Anaerobacillus alkaliphilus: one gene and its partner. The main gene of each other region encodes a partner of the protein of the gene in region 2 in a complex. Links are inferred from orthologs where the notes say so. Each region holds a gene or a part of one and is shown on either strand. Other genes may lie near its edges.

What was found. The genes of interacting proteins can lie anywhere in the genome.
Region 1: the proteins of DS745_RS13515 (region 2) and DS745_RS05225 are in contact, whole or in part, in a solved structure (PDB 1F51), measured with the Bacillus subtilis proteins. The link is inferred for Anaerobacillus alkaliphilus from one-to-one orthologs.

Annotation. Positions count from the first base shown.
Region 1 is NZ_QOUX01000021.1:29,842-32,887, reverse strand. The notes cover bases 140-2,825. They hold DS745_RS05225 (response regulator), read left to right. Parts: upstream 140-1,144; coding sequence 1,145-1,507; downstream 1,508-2,825. Other genes in these bases: DS745_RS05220 (class II fructose-bisphosphate aldolase), read left to right, coding at 1,731-2,588; DS745_RS05230 (CTP synthase), read left to right, coding at 140-802. Also shown: more of DS745_RS05230, read left to right, coding at 1-139; fsa (fructose-6-phosphate aldolase), read left to right, coding at 2,965-3,046. UniProt on the Bacillus subtilis protein: Key element in the phosphorelay regulating sporulation initiation. Phosphorylation of spo0B during sporulation initiation.
Region 2 is NZ_QOUX01000042.1:126,997-130,354, forward strand. Bases 69-3,066 are described here. They hold DS745_RS13515 (Spo0B C-terminal domain-containing protein), read left to right. Parts: upstream 69-1,293; coding sequence 1,294-1,839; downstream 1,840-3,066. Other genes in these bases: DS745_RS13505 (ABC transporter permease), read right to left, coding at 69-120; DS745_RS13510 (ABC transporter ATP-binding protein), read right to left, coding at 69-901; obgE (GTPase ObgE), read left to right, coding at 1,882-3,066. In the rest of the region: more of DS745_RS13505, read right to left, coding at 1-68; more of DS745_RS13510, read right to left, coding at 53-68; more of obgE, read left to right, coding at 3,067-3,165; DS745_RS13525 (ACT domain-containing protein), read left to right, coding at 3,347-3,358. UniProt on the Bacillus subtilis protein: Key element in the phosphorelay regulating sporulation initiation. Acts on spo0A. Mediates reversible phosphoryl transfer from spo0F to spo0A.

The DNA of each region.
Region 1 (3,046 bases), on a different replicon or contig from region 2:
ATTGAATTGCCAAGAGCCTGACATGACGGAGTGGGTTGCACTTGTTGAAAAGGTAAAAAATCTTTCTGGCAAAGTAAAAATTGCTTTAGTAGGAAAATACGTTGCCCTTCAAGATGCTTATCTTTCTGTTGCAGAATCATTAAGACATGCTGGTTATGCATTTGATGCTGATATCGAAATCAAGTGGATTAATGCTGAAGATGTAACAGAGGAAAATGTAACTGATTTATTACAAGACGTTGACGGTGTACTAGTTCCTGGTGGTTTCGGTGACCGTGGAATTGAAGGTAAGATCTCTGCAATTAAATATGCGCGTATAAATAAAGTGCCTTTCTTAGGAATTTGCTTAGGGATGCAATTAGCATCGATCGAGTATGCAAGAAACGTCTTAGGTTTAGAAGGAGCTAATTCTGCTGAACTTAACCCTGCTACAAACTATCCAGTAATTGACCTTTTACCTGAGCAAAAAGATATTGAAGATTTAGGCGGTACATTACGTTTAGGTCTATACCCTTGTAAATTAATTGAAGGCTCAGTGGCTTTTGAAGCTTACAAAGAACAAGTGGTTTATGAGCGCCATCGCCATCGTTACGAGTTCAATAACGAATACCGTGAGCAAATGGAAAAAGCAGGCTTTATTTTCTCTGGGACAAGCCCAGATGGCCGCTTAGTGGAAATTATTGAAATTGAAGATCACCCATATTTCGTTGCATCTCAATTCCATCCAGAATTTGTTTCACGTCCAACTAGACCACAGCCATTATTTAGAGAGTTTATCAGAGCGTCATTAAATAAAGCGTAGCCCCTTGGGTTACGTTTTTTTCTTAATTTTAGGCTCTTTTTCGTAAACATTGTGGCTTTTTTACCCTGAAATAATCGGAAAAATACCCTAGATGAAGATATCAGCCAATAAAACTTTGCGATAACAGCCTAATTTTAAGTGGATGAATTTCATAATACCTTAATGGAGCCATATTAAACTAAATGTAGTTGTGAATGTTTTAGCGTAACTACAACTATTATCGTAATGGCGATACTAAATTCATTTAAGTGGATATTAAAAGAAATTTTTACAAATAGAAGGAAAAACTTAAAGAAACACAGAATAATGTAAGGATGAAAATACAAGGAATGGGTGAAGAATTTGAAAAAGAAAATCTTAATTGTCGATGACCAATTTGGTATTCGCGTTTTATTAAATGAAATCTTTCAAAAAGATGGTTACGATACATACCAAGCTGCAAGTGGTGTTCAGGCACTAAGTATAGTCGAAGAGAACTTACCTGATTTAGTTATTCTAGATATGAAAATTCCAGGAATGGACGGATTAGAAATCCTTCGAAGGCTAAAGGATTATAACTCAGGTATCCAAGTAATAATGATGACAGCTTATGGTGAGCTAGACATGATTAATGAAGCGATGAAGTTAGGGGCAATTACCCATTTTGCGAAACCTTTGGATATTGATGAGGTACGTGCAGTTATTAAAGAGCAAATCGGAGTATAAGGAAACGCTTACATAACGTTAATCGTTTTGTCAAGATATTTCCGTGATTTTTTTACTCAGTATGCTATAATAGGTCTGTACAACTTGAGTAGGTTTTTTAAAAAGCATCATCTATACATAATTTCTATGTACAATGGGTTAAAATTTAAAAGTAATGTTTTTTATTGATCTTATTCAGGACTACCTAAACACAAGTGGTTTAATCAAAAGGAGGATATCACCAATGCCTTTAGTGTCAATGAAGGAAATGTTATTAAAAGCAAAAAATGAAGGGTACGCTGTAGGTCAGTTTAACCTTAACAACCTTGAATTCACTCAAGCAATTCTTCAAGCGGCTCAAGAAGAAAACTCACCAGTAATCCTAGGGGTTTCAGAAGGTGCTGCACGTTACATGGGTGGCTTTAAAACAATTGTAAAATTAGTAGAAGCGCTTATGGAAGAGTACAAAACAACTGTACCTGTTGCAATTCATTTAGACCATGGTTCAAGCTTCCAAAAATGTGCGGAGGCAATTCATGCTGGATTTACATCTGTTATGATCGATGCTTCTCACCATTCTTTTGAGGAAAATATTGAAATTACTTCAAAAGTAGTTGAGCTTGCTCACTTCCACGGTGTATCTGTAGAAGCGGAATTAGGAACTGTTGGAGGTCAGGAAGATGACGTAATCGCTGATGGCGTAATCTATGCTGATCCAAAAGAGTGTGAAGAGTTAGTTAAGCGTACAGGAATTGACTGCTTAGCTCCTGCATTAGGTTCTGTTCATGGACCATACAAAGGTGAGCCTAACTTAGGTTTCAAAGAGATGGAAGAAATCCTAAACCTAACTGGTGTACCTCTAGTGTTACATGGTGGTACTGGAATTCCTACAGCTGATATCACGAAAGCAATTTCTTTCGGTACAGCAAAAATTAACGTAAATACAGAAAACCAAATCGCTTCTGCAAAAGCTGTTCGTGAAGTTCTTGCTGCTGACGCTGAAGTTTACGATCCTCGTAAATACTTAGGCCCAGCTCGTGAAGTAATCAAGCAAACAGTTATCGGCAAAATGCGTGAGTTTGGTTCTTCAAATAAAGCTTAATATTGTCGTCAAAAGTTGGTCTCCGTTAGGAGATCAACTTTTTTTGCGTTCAGAAAAGGTTGCCTTCTAGTCAAGCGGTCTCAGAGGACCTTATTTTAGCTAAAATAGCCGTTTTTGAAATTTTACGGACTGTGAGGACGCTATTTTCAATGTTTAAGGGTGTTTTGCTGCCATATCGGTCTAATAAGGGTTCCTGAGTCCGCCAAATCTAAAAAAGAAGGTTTTTTCTTGAAATAGGGTCTTCTGAGTCCTCTAAAAAAGCCCCTTGAACTAATTTCCCATTAGGAAGGAATCGACAAGTTTCTCAAAAGGAATTAAGACTACTATCAGCGAATATAGTTATTCAGTGTGAAAATACAAATCAGGGGTGAAGGATATGAAGTTTTTCATTGATACAGCAAATTTAGAAGAAATTCGTGAAGCGAATGCTCTAGGTGTACTAGCGGGTGTAACAACAA
Region 2 (3,358 bases):
ACTTGGCGAAGGGAAAAATCTCGTTTGGAGAAAGCCGAATTCTACATTTAGTCTATATATGCTCTCCCATATTGCGATTAGAGCCGTAAAGAAGACTAGCCTTCTTACTATTGTAGTCATCACCCATTTCCTCCTTCATTACTTTCTCAATCTCCCCAGCTAATAAGCTCATAATATCTTCTTCAATTTTTAGGAACTCTGGGGAAGAAGGTTTACGCGGTCTTGGAAGATCGACTTTAAATTCTTGAATAATACCACCGGGTCTTGTGCCCATTAAGACAATCCGATCTGAGAGAAGAACCGATTCACGAATATTGTGAGTTACAAAGATAATTGTTTTTCCTGTTTGTTCCCAAATGAATTGAACTTCTTTGTGTAACATCGAACGAGTTTGTTCATCTAATGCCCCAAACGGTTCATCCATTAATAGAATTTCAGGATCCATCGCAAGTGCTCTTGCAATCGATACTCGCTGCTTCATCCCACCTGATAATTCATGAGGATAAGATCCTACGAATTTACTTAAATGTACAAGTTTAAGATATTCAAGCGCTTTTTTCTCAGCAACTTCCTTGCTAAGTTTTTGCTTTTTAAGTCCAAACATGACATTTTCTAAGACGGTTAACCAAGGCATTAACGCCGCTTCTTGAAAAACGACACCACGATCAGGTCCAGGACCATTTATCTCTTTTGTTCCAATCGTCACAATTCCATTAGTTGCTTTGTCTAACCCAGCGATAATATTTAACAGTGTTGACTTTCCACAGCCAGATGGACCTAGTAGAGACAAAAACTCACCTTTTTTAATCGTTAGATTAATGTCATTGAAGACTGTAAACGTAGTATTTTCTTCTTTATTAGAAAACGTTTTTTCAACGTTCTTAATCGTAACGTGTTCCATATAAAAACCTCCAAACACATTAATAAGATAAAACATATATTTTTACTCGGAATTAAACTATTACTAGTATATGACGGATAGTGAAAACTGTCAATCATATAATTGCACCTAAAAAAACAGTGACAAAGGGATTTTTTTTTGGTTTATGGAGAAAATGTTGGTAAAAAACAATGAATTCGATTGTTTATTACTATTTTTATGATAACATATAGTGTAGCGCATAGACCGGAATATCTTGGTAGCAGTTAATTCTGGGTTGAATAATTTTCTACTCTTGTTTATTATGCTTTGTTGTCTAACAAGGCATTCTTTTTATAGGAAGTTTGTTTGGAAGGTAGAAAGGGTTTTGTTAATACAGGCAAAACTAAATCTAGTGGAAATAGGTGTTGGATATGAAAGAGGATCGAAATATCTTACAAATACTTCGACATTCTAGGCATGATTGGCTTAATGTCATACAGTTGATCAAAGGAAATCTTACTTTGAAGAAATATGATCGAGTCGAGGAAATTATACAAGAGATTGTAAATCAAACACAAAATGAAAGTAAGCTTTCGAATTTAAATATGCCTAAATTTGCAAGTGATCTATTAGTTTTCAACTGGGTAAACAAAAATCACTTTCAATTAGAGTTTGAGGTTATTGGTGATTGTGTCGATCTTCAATCATATGATGAAAGGCTATTACAATGGTTCATGGAATTTTCAAATCACTTAAACGAAAGCTGTGAGCGGTATGGAGAAAATCACCTACAATTAACAGTTGAGTTAATGGAAGAGGAACTTCCCCGCTTTACATTTGATTTCCATGGGAGTTTACAAGAAGTGGAAAAAATAAATAAATTTCTTGGAAACGAGCAGAATTGGAATGAACAGTTGCAATTAGTGGAATCTTATATTAATAAAGAAGAGTTTTATATAACAATTCAGTTAGTCTAACAGGCTAAGCTAACTGGATAATGATAATTTTGAGGTGAAAAGATGTTTGTAGATAAGGTTACAGTGTATGTTAAAGGTGGCGACGGTGGTAATGGAATGGTTGCATTCCGTCGTGAAAAGTATATTCCTGATGGTGGTCCCGCTGGTGGGGACGGTGGAAGTGGAGCAAATGTTGTCTTTGAGGTAGAGGAAGGTTTAAGAACATTAATGGACTTCCGCTATCAACGCCATTTCAAGGGTGACCGTGGCGAGCATGGAAGATCCAAAAGTCAACACGGCAAAAATGCTAGTGATTTTGTTATAAAAGTGCCTCCAGGGACGACAGTGATTGATGAAGAAACGAAGATAACGATTGCTGACCTAGTGAAACATGGACAAAGGGCCGTAATTGCAAAAGGTGGCCGTGGAGGTCGGGGAAACAGTCGCTTTGCAACTCCAACAAACCCAGCACCAGAAATAGCTGAGAATGGTGAACCAGGTCAAGAGAGAAATATCACGTTAGAATTAAAGCTTCTTGCTGATGTTGGCCTTGTTGGCTTCCCAAGTGTTGGGAAATCAACATTACTATCGGTTGTTTCGGCAGCAAGACCAAAAATTGCAGAGTACCACTTTACTACAATAAAACCTAATTTAGGTATGGTGGAAGTTGAAGAAGGCCGAAGCTTTGTTATGGCGGACTTACCGGGATTAATCGAGGGTGCTCATTTAGGAGTCGGATTAGGGCATCAGTTCCTAAGACATATTGAGCGGACAAAAGTAATTGTGCACGTTATTGATATGTCTGGCCTAGAAGGTCGCGATCCTTATGATGATTACGTAAAGATTAAACAAGAATTGAAAGAATATAATCTTCGTTTAACTGAACGTCCAGAAATTATCGTTGCAAATAAAATGGACATGCCAAGTTCAGAGGAAAACTTAACGTTATTTAAAGAGCAGCTAGGAGAAGATATTCCAATATTCCCAATTTCAGCTCTTACGAAACAAGGTTTGAGAGAACTAATTCTAGCTATTGCTGATAAAGTGGATGTTACTGGTGAATTTCCGCTTACTGAACCAGAAGAAGAAGAAAGTAGAATTGTTTATCGTCATGAAAGAGCCGAGGCTCCATTTAAAATTAGTAGGGATGATGATGGTGCATATGTTCTTTCTGGTGATGCATTAGAGAAGTTATTTAAAATGACTGATTTTAGCCGAGATGAGTCAGTACGTAGATTTGCTCGTCAAATGCGCGGGATGGGTGTTGATGAAGCACTTCGTGAACGCGGTGCAAAAGACGGAGACCTTGTCCGAATTATGAAGTTTGAGTTTGAATTCATTGAATAATTCTAAAAAAGCTACCTTCAAAGGTAGCTTTTTAATTACTAATTATGAATTTTGAATTGGAGAATTTAAAATACTTACATTAAAGCACTAAAATAATGTTCATAATTCATAATTGAATAGTTGTCAAAATAGTCTTGCAAATTTATAATGTAGTAATAGGAAATTTCAGGTGGTGTTGTCATTGTCGAAAAAT